Regions from separate parts of the Priestia sp. JNUCC 25 genome, predicted to be linked through region 2. Evidence: riboswitches for the same ligand, from Rfam matches in the RefSeq annotation. Region 2 holds a riboswitch; each other region holds the start of a gene.
What was found. A riboswitch is a leader RNA that binds a small molecule or an ion and turns the genes downstream of it on or off. The one in region 2 is predicted to bind thiamine pyrophosphate.
Positions count from the first base shown of each region.

Region 1: it holds a riboswitch for thiamine pyrophosphate, as region 2 does, so the genes downstream of both, JNUCC25_RS02790 (thiamine phosphate synthase) here and thiM (hydroxyethylthiazole kinase) in region 2, are expected to answer to the same signal.
Region 3: it holds a riboswitch for thiamine pyrophosphate, as region 2 does, so the genes downstream of both, JNUCC25_RS04560 (acetylornithine deacetylase) here and thiM (hydroxyethylthiazole kinase) in region 2, are expected to answer to the same signal.

Region 1 is NZ_CM132211.1:520,053-526,109, reverse strand. Features, by position in the region: gene JNUCC25_RS02810 (thiazole biosynthesis adenylyltransferase ThiF) at 1-328, opposite strand, end outside; gene JNUCC25_RS02805 (thiazole synthase) at 325-1,092, opposite strand; gene thiS (sulfur carrier protein ThiS) at 1,098-1,301, opposite strand; gene thiO (glycine oxidase ThiO) at 1,298-2,425, opposite strand; gene JNUCC25_RS02790 (thiamine phosphate synthase) at 2,409-3,032, opposite strand; TPP riboswitch at 3,154-3,255, opposite strand; gene JNUCC25_RS02785 (hypothetical protein) at 3,418-3,633, opposite strand; gene crcB (fluoride efflux transporter CrcB) at 3,681-4,070, opposite strand; gene JNUCC25_RS02775 (fluoride efflux transporter FluC) at 4,071-4,469, opposite strand; gene JNUCC25_RS02770 (amino acid ABC transporter substrate-binding protein) at 4,811-5,632, shown strand; gene JNUCC25_RS02765 (amino acid ABC transporter permease) at 5,616-6,057, shown strand, end outside.
Region 2 is NZ_CM132211.1:2,161,758-2,167,814, forward strand. Features, by position in the region: gene JNUCC25_RS10955 (UDP-N-acetylmuramoyl-L-alanyl-D-glutamate--2,6-diaminopimelate ligase) at 1-540, shown strand, start outside; gene JNUCC25_RS10960 (hypothetical protein) at 642-1,148, opposite strand; gene JNUCC25_RS10965 (GNAT family N-acetyltransferase) at 1,322-1,783, shown strand; gene JNUCC25_RS10970 (TetR/AcrR family transcriptional regulator) at 2,124-2,723, shown strand; gene JNUCC25_RS10975 (MFS transporter) at 2,820-4,037, shown strand; TPP riboswitch at 4,230-4,338, shown strand; gene thiM (hydroxyethylthiazole kinase) at 4,414-5,220, shown strand; gene thiE (thiamine phosphate synthase) at 5,234-5,878, shown strand; gene JNUCC25_RS10990 (pyridoxamine 5'-phosphate oxidase family protein) at 5,907-6,057, opposite strand, start outside.
Region 3 is NZ_CM132211.1:870,837-876,893, reverse strand. Features, by position in the region: gene JNUCC25_RS04580 (ABC transporter substrate-binding protein) at 1-83, opposite strand, end outside; gene JNUCC25_RS04575 (ABC transporter permease) at 80-823, opposite strand; gene JNUCC25_RS04570 (ABC transporter ATP-binding protein) at 820-1,584, opposite strand; gene tenA (thiaminase II) at 1,577-2,248, opposite strand; gene JNUCC25_RS04560 (acetylornithine deacetylase) at 2,254-3,531, opposite strand; TPP riboswitch at 3,646-3,748, opposite strand; gene JNUCC25_RS04555 (MupG family TIM beta-alpha barrel fold protein) at 3,968-4,978, opposite strand; gene JNUCC25_RS04550 (PTS transporter subunit EIIC) at 4,975-6,057, opposite strand, start outside.

The sequences.
Region 1 (6,057 bases), 1.6 Mb from region 2:
AAACTTGAGGGGTACCGTCTGCTACGTGCGCTTCTACTTTTACATCATGATTAATATCGTGAAGCCGTTTTTTAGCGGCAATTGCCTTTGGAATTCTTTTATCAGCATCTTTTTCACTATACAATTGCTGCCGCTGAAGGTTGCTCCACTCTACATAGTCCCGGTCAATGAGCGTTATTTTCTTTACCCCCGCTCGCGCAAGGGCCTCGGCGTTCCCTGTTCCAAGAGCGCCTGCTCCTACAATCAGAACATGCTTTTCTTGAATTTGCTGCTGTCCGCCTTTTCCAATAGGTTGAAACAATTCTTGGCGGGAATAACGATTAATCAACCGATACTCATCCCTTCTGTTGGACTGCTTGCCGTTGCATATTGTTTCTTTTCAATACGTCCTGCTTCAAATGCTGCTCGTCCTGCTTCAATCGCTAGCTTCATAGCACGAGCCATTTTCACAGGATCTTTTGCTCCTGAAACAGCTGTATTTAATAACACACCATCTGCTCCTAGCTCCATAGCTTGAGCTGCGTCTGAAGCCGTTCCAATACCTGCATCTACAATTACTGGAACAGTTGATTGTTCAATGATAAAACGCATGTTCAACGGATTAATAATACCTTGACCTGAACCGATAGGCGAAGCTCCTGGCATAATGGCATGTACGCCTAACTCCTCTAAACGATGCGCAAGTAAAACATCATCTGATGTGTAAGGTAAAACGGTAAAGCCCTCTTTTAACAGTTCTTCACTGGCTTTTAATGTTTCAACTGGATCAGGAAGCAGCGTTTTATCACATCCAATTACTTCTACTTTCACCATGTCACAAAGTCCAGAAGCCTTTGCTAATTTAGCAATACGTACGGCCTCTTCTGCATTTTTTGCTCCAGCAGTGTTAGGCAAAAGAGTGAAACGCTTCACATCAAGCGCTTCTAATAAATTAGGCTGATTTTGATCAAAAATATCCATTCGTCTCACAGCAAATGTTAAAATTTCTGTTTCTGACTCTTCTACCGCTTGACGCTGAGTCGTAAAGTCCGGAAATTTCCCTGTTCCTAATAGTAAACGTGAATTAAATGTATATTGTCCAATTTTTAACATACTCTTCATCCTCCTCCGACAAATGAAACAACTTCTAATATATCGCCATCTTTTAAGCATGCATCGCTATGTTCTTCTTTTTGCAAAATGTTCTTGTTTAGCTCAACAATTACCACTCGTTCATGCAGGTTCTGAGCCTGCAACAAGTGCTCGACCGTTTCAATTTCGTCTCCAAAAGTAACGGTCTTACCATTAATGATTAGATTCAATGAACTCCCTCCATTACTCTTGTTAGCTGAAATGATGTAAAAAATGAATGATTCGGCTTTTTCCCTAACAAAGCATCAGCCATAATTTTTCCAGTTGCAGCACTTAATAAAATACCGTTTCGGTAGTGGCCAAACGCCATGTGTAGATTCGCTATTTCAGGATGCTCTCCTAAATAAGGCCAGCCATCATTTGTTTGCGGACGAAGACCAGCCCATGCTTTTTCAAATGTGGCTTCTTTAATAGCCGGCAGAAGCGCAGAAGCTTTATTCAGCAAAAATTGAATACCTTGTGCAGAAACCGTCTTGGTAAAATCATGCTGTAGCTTAGTTGCCCCGATTACGATTCTTCCACCAGTCTTAGGCACTAAGTAAAAACCTTCATCTAAAAAAATCGTTTTAGAAAGCAGCGGCTTATGACTTTGAAGAGCAATACACTCCCCTTTTACGGGAAACACCTGACCTACATGTTCAGAAGAAATAAAGCGTTTAGCCCATGAGCCTGCTGCAATAACTACTTTTTCTCCATAAAAAGAGCCTTTGGACGTCTGTACACCTTTTACTGTTTCATTTTCCATAATAAGAGAATGAACGTCACAGTATTCGAATACATCTGCTCCGTGATACAAGGCTCCATGAGCAAGAGCTTGCGTTAACTTAGCCGGAGCTAGCTGGCCGTCTCCCGGTATTGTAATGGCTCCGTATATGTCTGGAGAGAGCCCGGGTTCTAACAAACGCGCTTCTTTTACATCGATCCATCTTACATGTTCATCCCACCGGTGGTGCTGAGCGGCTTTTTTCTTTAATACGTGTGCATCTTCTTCTGTTACAGCGACTTTTAATAAGCCTTTTTGAATGAGCTCTACATCGATGGCCGTTTTTTCTTTTAGTTCCTTCACCAGTTCAGGAAACATGCTTCTGCTCTTAATAGCAAGGTCTAAAAGAGGACCTTCTTCATCAATTTCAGCTTGAGCACCTAAAATACCAGCGGCTGCACTTGAAGCTTCACAACCAATTTGATTGCGTTCAAGAATAGCTACTGACGCTCCTTGTTTTGACAAATGATAAGCGATAGAAGAGCTGATTATACCTCCTCCGATTAACAGTACATCATAATGCTGCTTCATTTTCTCCACCTCCAGATGTCCATATATGAGAATATTGTTTAATCGCTTTGAGGGGATCTTGCGCAAGCATGACACCAGACATCACAGCTATACCGTGTGCTCCTGTTTGAAGCACCTCTTTGGCATTTACAGGTGTAATTCCTCCAATGGCAATAACAGGTATCTGCACAGCGTCTACTACTTCTTTTAGTGCTGCTATCCCTCGACTTTTTAATCCTTTTTTTGAATGTGTTGAATAAATATGTCCGTATAGAATGTAGTGAGCACCATCTTTTTCAGCTTCTAAAGCCTCTTCCACAGAGTGAACTGATTTTCCGACAATAAGAGAAGGAAATGCGTCTATAACAACCGAAACGTCTAAACTATGATAGGCAAGCTGTACGCCTTTTGCTTTTAAAGCATGCGCTACATCAACTCGGTCATTCAAAATAATTTTAGAGCGACAAAATGGCAGGCTTTCTAGTAAACATTGAATCTGCTTTGCCGTTTTCTCTTTTTCTCTAATATGAACGGCGCCCGCAAAAGGCGCGATAGCCGTTAAAATTTTTTGAAGCTCTTCGATTGGCTGCTTATCTGTTGTAATGACATGAAATTTAGGAATATCCACATGATCGAAACCTTTCTATTCAGAATAAAGAGAAATTTCAATCACCTCATCTTGTGTAGAGGGTTTTATTACATACAAAAAACCACTCTACAACGTAGAGTGGTTAGCATGCATCGTTATGTAAACATGATCACCACTTCCCTACGCTGGTCCAAACCAGATCAGGTTCAAAGGGTCCGAAATACATTCGTCTCAGCTTCAAAAAGCTCCCCTAGTGATTGCTATTTATTGATTTTGTTTTCGCACTTAAAATTATAACACAACTAGATGTAAATACAATATCTCTTTATGCTCTTACGGCTCTCTTCCTTTTATAGATGTATCTTTTAAGCTTCTTTAGTAAGTAAGAGGCCCGGCGCACCGCATCATTCTGCTTTTTATATGGTTAGTAATCGGTATAGTCGTCAAATTCTTCTTTGTCTTTTTCCTTTTTCCGATCCCATATAAACAGCAGGAGTAACATAATAAAAGTTAGAATATAAAAACCGTAAAAAATAAATGCCGCGACAACATTTATAAATAAAAATAAAAAACCGATGATCTGACCTGCAACAGCTACAATCAACAAAATGTATTTCCAAACTTCTGCTTTTCTATCCATTCTCTACTTCTCCGTCTTTTTGTTTTTCCCTACTAGAAACGTTCTCTTTACTTAAATAAAAACGTTCCTGCCAGTAAACCGACTGTAAATAAACCAACTGTTCCAAATGCTGAAATCCCCACATACGCCAACATTTTTCGATAAGACTTTTCTCGAATTAACTGTACGGTTTCCACACTGAACGTTGAAAAAGTGGTAAAGGCACCAAAAAACCCAATGCCAATCATTAAAAATATTGAATCATCATAAGCATGACTCGGAACCTTTCCATAATAACTACCGTAAAAAAGACCAAGGCCAAACGCACCGAACAAGTTTACAAACAGCATTGATACTGGAAAAGGAGGGTTTGAAACTATTTTTGTAACTTTTAAACCCAAAAGATAACGGCATATCCCTCCAGCTGCCCCGCCAAGTGCCAAGCTTACTATGCTCATTTACTTCACCTCATGTACTTTCACTAAATTTCCCCCTGCCGCTTCACCGCATAGATAGCCTGCTAAAGCAAGAAGGATTCCACCTACTAAAGAGACAATTACATAAATGGCTCCCCAAAATAAATGGTGCTGAGTGAGAGAAATGACGTCTCCTGCAAACGTTGAATACGTTGTAAAACCGCCGCACACGCCAACTCCTAGTCCAAGCTTTATCCATTCTTTTGGCTTTTTCCACCCAAAAAATCCTGTTAATAGGCCTAGTATGAAGCTTCCTAATAGGTTTTCAATTACCGTTCCTATTGGATAGCCCGTGTATAATAAGGAAAGATTCAGCAAATAACGTGCATATGTACCAGCGATAGCACCAAAGGCAATTGAGATTAAGTTTATGGCTTTCATCATATCGCTCCGTTTCATAAATTCTTCTTTAAGTGTACCATAAGGAATTTATTTCTACCTTAACATTTAACTATATGTTTATTGCACCAAAAGTCATGAAAAAATGAAAGAGAAAATCGTCGCATGAAACTTCCTTTTTACTCCTCAAACCTCCCTTAAAAATCCACTTAATCCAAATTTTAAAATCTTTCTGTATCTTTATGACAAACCGTGTATAGAAGGTATATTTCCCTTATTTTAAGTCACATTAATCGTATAAGTTTTTTTTGTTGACTTTTGCTGTGTTCTTGTTTAGTATCACAGAGTATCATTTCCTATCAGAATACTAGGGGGTTTAGAAAATGAAGAAATTTGCTGCACTTTTGTCGCTACTATTAGCTTTCACAGTTGTGCTTGCCGCATGCGGTTCTAGCTCAAAAAATGAAGCAAACAATGGAGACAATAAATCTTCACAAGGGGATTTATATAATAAAGTGAAAAAAGATGGTGTATTAACAATTGGAACTGAAGGTACATACCCTCCGTTCACTTTTCATGATGACAAACAAAAGCTAACTGGGTTTGATGTAGAGTTGGCTCAAGAAGTAGCTAAACGTCTTGGCGTAAAAGCTGAGTTCAAAGAAACACAGTGGGATGGCATGTTTGCCGGATTAGATGCTAAACGCTTTGACATGATTGCTAATGAAGTGGGTATTCGTGAAGATCGTCAAAAGAAATACGATTTCTCTGACCCATACATCCAGTCAGGCGCTGTATTAATTGTTCGTAAAGACGAAAAAGATATCAAATCATTTAAAGATTTAAAAGGAAAAAAATCAGCGCAGTCATTAACAAGTAACTATAAAGACATGGCTCAATCTTATGGTGCAAACATTACGAGTGCTGAAGGTTTTGCTCAAGCAGTAGAACTAATGAGCGCAAACCGTGTTGATGCTACAATCAACGATAAATTATCGTTCCTTGACTATAAGAAAAAGCACCCTAACGCACCTATCAAAATCGCGGATGAAAAATCCGATGGTGCTGCAAGCGGCTTTATGTTTAGAAAAGACAGCGGTAAGTTAGTGGATGAAGTAAACAAAGCATTGAAAGATATGAAAAAAGACGGAACATACGCAAAAATTTCTAAGAAATGGTTTGGCGAAGATGTTTCTCCTAAATAATATTTTTCCTGATGGAGAGCGATTGAATCAATTGATTTCAATCGCTCAATCATCTCTCCTACCAATGCTAAAGGGAGCTATTCAATATTCTATTCCACTAACATTAATCACGTTTGTACTCGGTATCATTTTAGCTGTCTTAACAGCCTTGGCTCGTTTATCATCTATAAAATTTTTAAATATAATTGCGCGCATCTATGTATCGATTATTCGAGGTACACCGCTGCTTGTGCAATTATTTATTATTTTCTACGGCTTACCCAATTTAGATATAACAATTGATCCATTTATCTCTGCTATTATTGGATTTTCATTAAGTGTAGGTGCGTATGCATCTGAAATTATTCGAGCAGCGATTCAATCTATTCCTAAAGGACAGTGGGAAGCTGGTTACTCACTTGGTATGACCTATTCCCAAGCGTTAA
Region 2 (6,057 bases):
TTTGAATACCACATTGAGGATATTATTAGCGTGCTTCCTCAATTGGAAAGTCCAGAAGGGCGCTTTCAAGTGGTAGAAGGTCCCAATAACCAAAAAGTGATTTTAGACTATGCCCATACGCCTGTTGCCCTTACGCGTCTAGTAGAAGAAGTAAAAAAGATGGAGTATAACCAGCTAATTGTCATGATTGCAGGAATCGGCATTCGAGATTTTAATAAAATGCCTAAAATGGCACGTGTCATTGAAGGAAAAGCGGATGAAATAATCGTAACGGTTGATCATCCAGGTCATCATGATCCGAACGTAATTGTAGATCAAGTGATGACGGGTTTTTCAAATCCGAGCGCAAATAATATTCACCGCGCCCCTACTCGAACAGAAGGAGTATTAAAGTCGCTTTCTTTAGGAAAGCCGAATGATATTATCTTACTTACAAGCGGCTGTATTAACGGCGCTCAGCTTGTAAAAGGAAACGAAATTCCGCATTCCGATGAAGAAATTATTGCTTCTTATTATGCATCGTTAAGCAATATTTCCTAATACTCTTCTTCATTTATCTATCGAACGAACGTGTAGAAATTGAAACAGCATACGAAAGAAGGTCTCTTACTATTTTTAGAGACCTTCTTTTTGCATCAAAACTATAGGCTGTTTTCTCGCTGTGTTTTTGGTTCTTCAATTTTTACATCATGTTCTTTAGCCAGCTTTTTAATAGCTGCATTGTAATCGCGTATGCCTTTTCGTGCTTCATCAAGCATAGCGTTTGCCTCAGCAATAAGGTTGCGGTCCTGCTTTTCTAAAGCGCTGACAATTTTAATGAAAGCATTATACTGGGTATTGGCAGCCTTTATATAGCTTTCATGAATCTTTCGAAGATCGTCGGTTTCTACATCGATGTTTTCCAGTTCGTCAACAAATTTACGATAGGTAGGAATGACTTCACTCGTCATCGTATCATACATCACTGCGTCACTTGTGTAGTTAGCGCCTGTAACAGAATCGTATGCGTCAATCGCTTCTTTTTCAAGCTGAGCCGCTTTTTTTAAATCTTGATTGTTATAGTCGATTAAATCATCTTGAACAGGATCACTAAAGCAGGCGGATAATAAAAACAAAAGAGGAATAAGACAAAATAAAACCTTCTTCAATGAATTTCACCTCCGTTTAACAATGTATGAAACATCTGCTTGGCAAAGTCGGTTTTAATAACTGGAGAAAAAGAAGGGAGTGTATAAAAGGATTTTTAAAGGTCGACAGTGAATTTATTCATAAGTCGGTTTGTAGTTGACCACCCCTTAGTAGCAGGAAGGAAGAGAAAATGATTAAAATAAAAAGAGACCACTTAATGAACAATGAAGTTATTGAACTGGTAAGTTCTCACCTTCAAGGAATGAACTTACATTCACCCCCTGAAAGTATTCATGCTCTAAATATTGAAAACTTAAAGCAACGTGATATTACGTTTTGGAGCGTGTGGGAAGACAGTCAGCTAGCAGGGTGCGGGGCTTTAAAAGAGTTAGATGAGCATCACGGAGAAATTAAATCGATGCGAACAGCTACCGCCCATTTGCGGAAAGGAATCGCTAAAGAGCTGCTGCAGTACATAATAAACGAAGCACAAAAACGAGGGTACCGACGCTTAAGCTTAGAAACAGGATCCGCGTCTGCTTTTGAACCGGCTAGAAAGCTGTACGCCAGTTTTGGATTTTACGAGTGCGAACCGTTTTCTACCTACAAAGAAGATCCATACAGTGTATTTATGACAAAGAAATTGAATGATTAAAAGAGGATGGGACAAAAGTATTTTAGTTGAAGGAAAATCCGAAAGAGGAATCGAGATTCTTGAGGGAGAATCCAACTCGTTCGGATTTTTTCATGGTAATCGACAGCGGTGTAACAAATGATTCATACCTGATCATTTATCCCGTTTGTGTGTCTTTAGATTGAATTGATTTAGTTATGTCTCAACCTCTTTGTTTTTTGTTTTGTCATAATTCATATAAAAAGGTATAAACTAGGTTTTCTTACTAGACAAAAAGGTTTTTCCTAAGTAGTATAGGTATCAGATAATACAAAACGAATGTTCAGTATAAATAATAAATGTGCGGGGCGGTGGAAATAGCTTGAATAAAAAAAAGCTTCAAAGTGAACAAACCAAAAGAAAAGTGGCAGATGCCGCTAAAGCATTGTTTTCTCAAAAAGGCTATAAAGCTACATCTATTGAGGAAATTGTAGAGGCTACGGGAAGCAGTAAAGGGAATATTTATTATCACTTTAAAAGTAAAGAAGGGCTTTTTCTCTATTTAATAGACGAATGGGATCTCGAGTGGGAACGAAACTGGAAAGAAAGAGAGTCTCTTTACAATACAACAAGAGATAAGCTTTTTGGAATTGCGGAGCAAATTATTTTAGATGATTTAAATCATCCTCTTACGAAAGCCGCCGATGAGTTTTTTAACAACGAGGAAAAGGGCAGCGACATCGAAGAGCGAATTGATGAGATGGTGAAACGACACGTGGAGTTTAACCGGGAACTTTTGCAAAAAGGCATTGATGAAGGAGAGTTTTCTCCTAAAAATGCAGAACAGCTTGCAGTGATTTTAGAAGGGCTGTTTGTTGGAATGAGCCGTATGTCTCGAAAAACGAACACGGAAAATGCCCTGCAGCTTTACCATTCAGCAATCGATGTATTTTTAAACGGAATTATAGCAAGGTCTTCTTAAATAATCGGGGATGCTTATTGCGGTAATGAGTAATCCCTCATTATTTTGTATTTTTATAGACCGAACGTTCAGTATTTTTGTAATCAGGAGGTTTATATGTCATTATTGTTAAGAAATCGAGCGGCGATTTTGCTGCTCATGCTAAATATTTTTATTATTTTTACAGGAATCGGTCTCGTTATTCCAATTATGCCAACATATATGACGGAGCTTCATATCAACGGCAGCGTGATGGGGCTTTTAGTAGCGGTGTTTTCACTAACTCAATTTCTGTTTTCACCTTTAGCGGGTCGGTTATCAGATTCGTTAGGGAGAAAGAAAATTATTGTAGCGGGAATGATTGTTTTTGCCTTATCTGAATGGTTCTTTGGTTCAGTGAGTACACCTCTTTTATTATTTGTATCGAGAATGTTAGGAGGGGTCGGGGCCGCGCTTATTATGCCTGCTGTTATGGCTTATACAGCGGACGTGACGTCTGCTAAAGAACGCGCTAAAGGAATGGGCTATGTGACGGCGGCGATTACAACAGGATTTATTATTGGGCCCGGTATCGGAGGCTTTTTAGCTGAATACGGCATGCGTGTACCATTTTATATGGCCGCAGTAGCAGGAGGCTTGGCTGCAGTGATTACGCTTTTTGTTTTGCCAGAGTCTCGTCCTGTACAAAATCATGCTGTTTCAAACAATGAGAATCCAAAAGAAGATCGGCTGCTACTGCAGCTTATGAATTCCTATAAAGAACCTTATTTTCTAAGTTTAATTATTGTTTTTGTGACATCGTTTGGATTATCCAATTATGAAACGATTTTTTCACTATTTGTTGATCATAAATTTAGCTTTACGCCAAAAGATATTGCGTTTGTTATTACGTTTGGCTCTATTGCGGGGGCTGTAGTGCAGGTTACGATTTTTGGCTGGATTTTAAATAAGTTTGGTGAAAAAAGAGTGATTTCGTTTTGCTTGATGATGACGGGACTTTTTATTTTACTTACGCTATTTGTGCACACGTACTGGCTTATTATTGTTGTGACATTCATCGTCTTTTTAGCAACAGATATTTTACGTCCGGCAATCAGCACGCAAATGTCGATGATGGCACAAGACGACCAAGGGTATGTAGCCGGACTAAATTCTGCTTATACAAGTCTTGGGAATATTATTGGACCAGTTGTAGCAGGCTTTCTCTTTGATATAAACATTAATTATCCGTACGTATCAGCTGCACTTGTACTGCTGCTTTGTTTTCTTTTATCTTTAAGAGCAGGGAAGGACAGAAAAACAGCTGTGAGAAATCAAGCGGTTCAAGAGAAATAACCATAAGGAAAAAATGATAGAATTCTTAGGGAATAGAAGACCTCTAGTAGCTTACTGGAGGTCTTTTGATTATTCTTTTAGTAAAGGTGTAAGGTTTACAACGCCACTCAGCCTATAGAGAAGCTTTATTTTATCGGCAAAACAGTGAAATGGTTGCAAATAAAAAAGGTTAATAGTAAACTTTAAACGTAACAAGAATAGTATGGGAGCTTGCGCGGGGCAGGCTGAGAGTACAGGGACGCCTGTTGACCATTTGAACCTGTTGGATAATGCCAGCGCAGGGAATGTGAGTACATACCAAAGCACTTTGCGCATGCAAGGTGCTTTTTTGTCTTTTTTTTGCAGTGTTAAAACTAAATGAAAAGAGTGAGAGAATATGGATATTAGTAAAATTTCAGCTCAATTAGAAAAAGTAAGAGATACAAGTCCGCTTGTTCATAATATTACGAATGTTGTGGTAACCAATTTTACTGCAAATGGACTGCTTGCACTAGGAGCTTCACCTGTTATGGCTTATGCGAAGGAAGAAGTGGCTGACATGGCACGAATCGCCGGAGCGCTTGTTTTAAATATGGGTACACTGACGGCTCAAGAAGTAGAAGCGATGAGAATAGCAGGAAAATCAGCAAATGAAAATGGCGTGCCGGTTATTTTCGATCCTGTAGGAGCCGGAGCGACACCGTTTCGTACAGAAGTAGCACGTCAGCTTGTAGAAGAATTAAATATTGCAGTTATTCGTGGTAACGCTGCTGAAGTTGCGAATGTAGTAGGCGAGTCATGGCTCATTAAAGGCGTTGATTCATTAGAAGGGCAAGGAGACGTCATTGAACTTGCTGAGAAAGCAGCGAACAAATTAGATACAGTGATTGTTATCACGGGTAAACAAGATGTAATCACGGATGGAAACACAACGTATACAGTAGACAACGGTCACCCGTTATTTACGAAAGTGACGGGTACTGGGTGTCTGCTGACATCAATTATAGGAGCTTTCGCTGCTGTAGAAAAAGAATATGTCGAGGCAAGCGTTGCTGCTTTAAGTTTTTACGGAGTGGCAGGTGAGATCGCCGCAGCGAAAAAAGGTGAAGAAGGGCCGGGAAGCTTTCAAATTGAGCTGTTAAACCAACTTCATCTTTTATCTGGGCAGGATATTGAATCATATGCAAGAGTACATCAACGTTAAAAGGAGCCGGAAAATGACAAACGAAGAAATCAAAAAGCTGCTGCAAGTTTATTTTATAATGGGCAGCAATAACTGTAAAAAAGATCCGAAAGAAGTGTTGAAAGAAGCAATTGAAGGCGGCGTTACCGTGTTTCAATTTCGTGAAAAAGGCGAAGGTGCCTTAACAGGAGAAGCGAAATATCAGCTGGCGAAGGAACTTCAGCAAATTTGTCAGCAGCACAGCGTTCCTTTTGTTGTGAATGATGATCTTGACTTAGCGATCCGCTTACAAGCAGATGGCGTTCATATTGGACAAGAAGATGAAAAAGCTCATATTGTTCGAGAGAAAATAGGAAAAGGGATTGTGGGCGTCTCTGTTCATAATGTACAAGAGCTGCAGCAAGCGATAAAAGACGGGGCGGATTATGTAGGAATGGGACCTGTTTTTCCTACTTCTACAAAAAAAGACGCAAAAGCAGTGCAAGGTACAAAATTAATTGAAGAAGTGCGAAACCAGAATATTGACTTTCCAATTGTAGGAATCGGTGGTATCACGCCTGAAAATGCCAAACAAGTAGTAGAAGCAGGTGCAGATGGCGTTTCTATTATTACCGCGATTAGCTTAGCAGCGTCTCCAAAAGAAAAAGCAGCTCAATTGAAAGAAGCGGTAGGAAAATAAAAAAAGCGCACACTGTGCGCTTTTTTTATTATAGCTGAACAGTTTGAGGAGTTTCTTCGCCTTCATTCATGAAGCGAATTTCGTTCGGCGTAATTTCAAGAACAACATACTCAGGGTCATTTGGACCGTCAAACCATTCTTTCATGTGATCGTTCCATATACGCTCTTTTAATTGATCA
Region 3 (6,057 bases), 1.3 Mb from region 2:
GCTTTATTTTCCTTGTCTTGGCCGCAAGCAGCGAGCATCAAAACAAGCATCAGGCTTAACCCAATCGCAAACCATTTTTTCATTCTGTTTTCCTCCACTTTAATGAACGTTTTTCGAAACCTACTACAATAATAAAGAATAAAATACCAAGCGCGGATAAAATCACAATTGGTGCAAATACACCAGCTGCATCAAACTGTGTCATCATGCGACGACTGAAATATCCTAAGCCTGCTTGTGCACCTAACCATTCCCCAATGGCAGCACCTATTATACTAAAGGTAACCGCTACTTTGAGCCCTGAATAAAAATGAGGCAGTGCAGAAGGAATGTTCAACTTAAAGAAAATATCTTTTTTTGTTGCTCCCATCGTTAACATGAGTTCTTTTAACTCTTTGTTTGTGGAACGAAGCCCGTCGAATGTGCTAACCGTAATAGGAAAAAAAGTAATTAATACGGTCACAATCACTTTGCTCCAAATGGAGTAGCCAAACCAGAGAACAAATACAGGAGCAATGGCAATGGTCGGGATCATTTGTGACGCAATAATAAGCGGATAGAAAGCACGCTCAATAAGCGGACTCCAATTCATCCACACGGCCAGCAGAACCCCTAGCACAACGGATATAAGCAGCCCAATTACGACAATAGATAACGTAGCTGGTAAATGCTTAAACAATAAATCCATTCGCAAATCCCAAAGCTTTGTTAAAATACCGGTGGGCGTTGGTAAAATAAACGGATAGTTTACAATGCGTGCTCCAATTTCCCAAGCAGCCAGTAAAATGACTACTAATATCACTGAAGCTCCGTACTTTTTCATGTGTTCACCTTCGATCTAAGCTGTTCAATTAAATAATCTTTCACGTCAAGCACACGCTGTTGATTCAAATCTTTTTGCGTTCGAGGTCTGCTAAGCGGCACTTGAATCTCTTCAAGATGACTTACCGGCTTGTCTGAAAAGATAAAAATACGATCTGATAAAAAAAGCGCTTCGTTTACGTCATGAGTGATAAATAAGATGGTGTGTTTACGCTTTTGCCATTGTTCAAGCAGCCATTCCTGCATCGATAGACGCGTAATGGCATCAAGCGCACTGAAAGGCTCATCCAAAAGCAGCACGTTAGAACCGCTTAATACCGTTCGCAGAAAAGAAACACGCTGCTTCATCCCTCCGGATAAATCACTTGGAAAACGGTTTTCATACCCTTTTAACCCAAACTCTTCGAGCAGCTGAGATACTTGCCTATGAGCACTTGCCTTTGACACATTGTGAAGCTCAAGAGGCAGTGCTGCATTGTCTAGAATCGTGCGCCACGGAAGAAGCAAATCTTGCTGCGGCATGTAGCCTACTTTTCCAAGACGTTTTTCGTAAGACTGTCCGTTAATCATGATATCGCCTTCACTCTGCTGTTCAAGACCTGTAATGAGACGAAACAACGTACTTTTTCCAGATCCGCTTGCTCCAACGATACTTACAAACTCGCCTTCTTTCACGTCTAAATTTAATGATTTTAAAATCGCTTGATCACCGTTTTTGTACGTAAAACTTACGTTTTGAAAAGATAACACAGACTTATTCATAAATTGGCCACATCGCTTCGTTATAAGCCATATCCCAGAACATATACTCAAAACGCGTTGTGTTTAAGAAAATTTCTTCGAGCTTTTCTAACTCCGCTTCTGATTTGTCTTCAGTAAGTGAGTCAAATAAGTTGATACACCACGTCGCTAGTTCTCCAAATTCTTCTGAGCTGTACATTTCAATCCACTCACGATAAAACTCATTGTTAGCTCCAGGCTTTTCACTGAGTTCTTTTCCTATTTCCCAGTAGCTCCACATACAAGGCAAAAGAGCCGCCACTAATTCAGCCAATGTTCCGCTTTGACCAACGTGCAGCATATAGTGTGTGTATGCAAGCGTTGTAGGAGATGGCTGCGCTTTTTCTAATTCTTTTTCGCTGATTTCAAATTTCTTGGCATACTCACGGTGCAGGCTCATTTCTTCGTTTAATGTAGAATCTAAAAGTGCAGCAAATTTCCCCATCGTTTGAACATTGGTAGCTTTCATGGCTCCAATCGCAAATAATTTAGCATAATCAATTAGGTAAAGATAATCTTGAATCATATAAAAGCGAAACTTCTCCTTTTCAAGCGTTCCGTCTCCCATTCCCTGTACAAAGGGATGATTATGATTTTGGCGCCAAATCGGCTGCAGCTTTTCATATAATCGTTCACTAAATTTCATGATGATCACTCCTTATGCGTATGCAGCCACGTATAAATGAACTGCACCATCACTTTTGTATATTGAATAAGCTGATTGATATCTAATTGTTCGTTCACAGCATGTGCATTTGCTAAATTCCCAGGACCGTAAATAGCTGCTGGAATACCCGCATCAGCTAGCCAACCGCCATCTGTTACGCTAGTTGACACATCAATTGGAGGCTTTTCCCCTTCAATTTGTTCGTGAGTATGTGCAAGCAGCTGCACTCCTGCATGACCTTCATCAATTTCTAATGACGGAAAGATTTCTCCTCTGTCTTCAATCATTGATGTGCCTCCCCATTCAAAGGTTGGCAGATTATCTTTTAACCATGGATCTGCTTTTGCAATAGCTAAAATGTATTCTTCCACTTCTTTTGATACTTGGTCGTATGATTCATTAGGATAATAGTGAACGGTGATCCACAGCCTGCATTCATCTGCAATAAACGCAGCATGCCTTCCGCCTTCGATTACTGCTGGGTTAATCGTGTTTGTTCCTGGCAAAAATCCTGGATAGCTCTTTGTAACAGCCCAGTGGCGCTCCAATTCTTGTAGCCCTCCGATCACTTTTGCCATCTTTTCGATAGCGCTCGCAGCTAACAGCCCTCCTCCAGCATGAATCATGCTTCGGCGTGTACCGTCATGATAGGTTTTGCTGCTTTTTATCGTAATCCATCCTGTGATTACTCCGCCTTGACCTTGAATATGTAAATCACTCGTATCGGCTACAAGCGCAAAGTCAGCTGTATATCCTTTCTGACAGCATTGCAGCGTACCTGCTTCTCCCACTTCTTCTCCTACAACGGATTCAAAAATCAAGTCTCCCGGCAGTTCAATTCCTGCTTCCGTTAAAAGCTGCACTGCAAATAATGCTCCTGCCAAGCCGCCTTTCATATCAGCAACTCCGCGTCCGATTATCATATTGTCTTTTACCACAGCTTCAAACGGATTTGTCCCCCACTTTTCATTTTCTTGTACCTCAGCAACATCCATATGCCCGTTAATAATCAAGCTTTGATAGTCAGCTGATTTTTGTCCTTTTAACGTACCTACTACGATGGGATCGTTGGAATATAAGTCCCACATATCGATGGAAAAACCGCAGTTTTTAAGGAAATCCGCTACGTATAGCTGCGCTTCATGAGAATTTCGTGCAGGAGGCGCCGGCGTTTTATATGAAACAAGCGTTGTTAATAACTGGATTAGCTCCCCTTTGCGCTCCTCTACCTGTTTGACAAGCAAATCAATTGTTTCTTCCATGTATGACACCTTCCTTTATGCATAAAAAAACACTTCTTTCGCAGGAAAGAAGTGTTTTTGTTTATATACACAAAATTATTATAACGAGTTCGTAAGGAAATCCCATACAAAACATCCATTACAATACCTCTTTCCTACGCTAGTATTACCTAGTTCAGGTTATAAGGGTTAAGACTTCTCGTCTCTCTCAGCTTCGAAAGCACCCCTAGTGGTGTTGTATCTCTATGAAATTAAACTATTATCATATGTTTACCTTTAATAGTTTTATCATAGTAAAGCGGTTTATTCAATAGAAAGGTTCATGATTCAGCAATGAAAATAGTTTCCTTTTTAGTAAAATAAAAAGCACACACCTTTTTTAAGCAGTGTGTGCTCTTTACTTTTATAAGCTTACTAGTTAGCTATCGGCTTTTTTAAAAATACACGATTTTTCCATTTAGACAGTGACAAGCTCAAGTTTTCGCCCCGGTCTCACTAATGAAAGTAGCTCATGATCTTCCTCTATCACATACCCAATCACGTTAACATTAGTATTTGCAGGCAAATTCGTTTTAGCTATTTGAACCTCTCCTCTGTAGCGTCCGTAGCCATCATTGTCCATTGTAATTGCTCCGATTCTGCGTTCTACTGTACGAAATGGCGGCACTGGTTTTACAGATCGAGTATCAACCAACCGCAGAACGTCTCTTGATACATCCGGACGCACGCTGTACGTTCCCTCTATATGAAGTGAACGAATGCGCAGCGGAATAATGCGGTTTTCTTGATATCGAACTAAACGCTTTAATAAACTTGAACCGGCGTATGGATCTCCAATATAAACCTCCGTTACTCCGCATCCGTATAAATCTACTGCAGAGGTAAAAGGACATCTATTACGGTCTTTTTCTCTAGTAGGAAGACCTTGATAAACAGGGCCTCTTTTTTCGCCTTCTCCAGGAATATAAGCGCAGACTGGGATACGAAGTTCATTAAATAAATCTGTCTGCTGTTGAAAAAACGTTTCTTCAAGTCCTGTTTCAGGCCGCGGATAAAAATTATGCCATGCAAGCAGCTGATGATGATGAAGGCCTGCAGATAACAGCGATTCTATTTCTTGTTTGGATAACGTACTTGCATTAACAGCAATATAAAATTCATTCGCAAGCGAAAGAGTTTCTTTTACACTAAAGCCATCGTCTAGTCTAATACCCGATACGCCAAGTGAAGATAGCGTCATAAGGCTTTCAATACCTAAATGAACCGGCGTATGCTTGGATACGTCTGCATACACGCTTATTCCACAATCTCTAGCCACATGAAGCAATTCTTTTGCCCGTTCAGCCAAATCTCCTTTTTCTTCTGGAATGTGAAGCGAAGTGAATGCGCGTGTAACTCCGCATTCACTCGCTTCTATTAATCTTTTTTGGGCATCACTATCATTTAAATAAAACGAAATACCGATCATTCAAACTCCCTCGCCATTTCATCGTTAAATCCAAAGAAATAGGTACAAATAAACCCTGCTGCATAAGCAATAACTAATCCAAGTAAATAAAGAAGAATTTGATGCGCATGAACTAAAAACGTAAGCGGCAAACCGGATACCCCCACTGCTACAGTTGCAATATGGAAGTGCGCCTGAAACGCTCCTCCGATTCCGGCTCCAAGACAAGCGGTTAAAAATGGGCGCCCTAAAGGAAGTGTGACTCCAAAAATAAGCGGCTCTCCGATTCCCAGCAGACCTGAAGGAAGTGCCCCTCCAATTGCTCGCTTTAAACGTTTTTTCTTTGTTTTGATATAAATAGCAAAAGCTGCACCTACCTGACCGGCTCCGCCCATTGCTAGTATAGGAAGAAGCGGATCATCTCCAATTGAATTAATAAGCTCTAAATGAACAGGAGTAAGACCTTGATGCAGTCCTGTAATAACGAGCGGCAAAAACGTTGCTCCTAAAACAAAGCCTGCTACAACTCCTCCAACCTCTAGAACTCCTAAAAGACCTTTTGTGATTCCATCTGAAATTAAGCCTCCGATTGGCATGAATACTACATACGTAATAATGCCTGTAATTAACACCGTAACGGTTGGTGTAATAATAATATCCAGTGACTGAGGGACAAATTTACGTACTCGTTTTTCTACCACGGCCATAAAGATTGCTGCAAGCAACACGCCTATTAAGCCGCCACGCCCCGGCAAAAGAGCTTCACCAAAAAGTTTAATATCAGCTACGGCAGGATTAATGACTAAAATGCCTGCTAAGCCTCCTAGAGCCGGCGAACCACCAAATTCTTTTGCGGCATTAATACCTACTAAAATACCAAGATAGGCAAATAAACCGCTCCCGATAACGGTTAAAAGAATAGCAATCTGTGAATCTGCCGGAAGCCACTTCGCTTGAACAGCTGCTTTTGTCACTCCGGTGATAAGTCCGGATGCTACAAGAGCAGGTATTAACGGAATAAAAATACTCGCAATTCGGCGAAGCAAGAGCTTAAACGGAGTTGCATTTTTTTCTTTCAGCTCCGATTTCCGCTGAGCCGC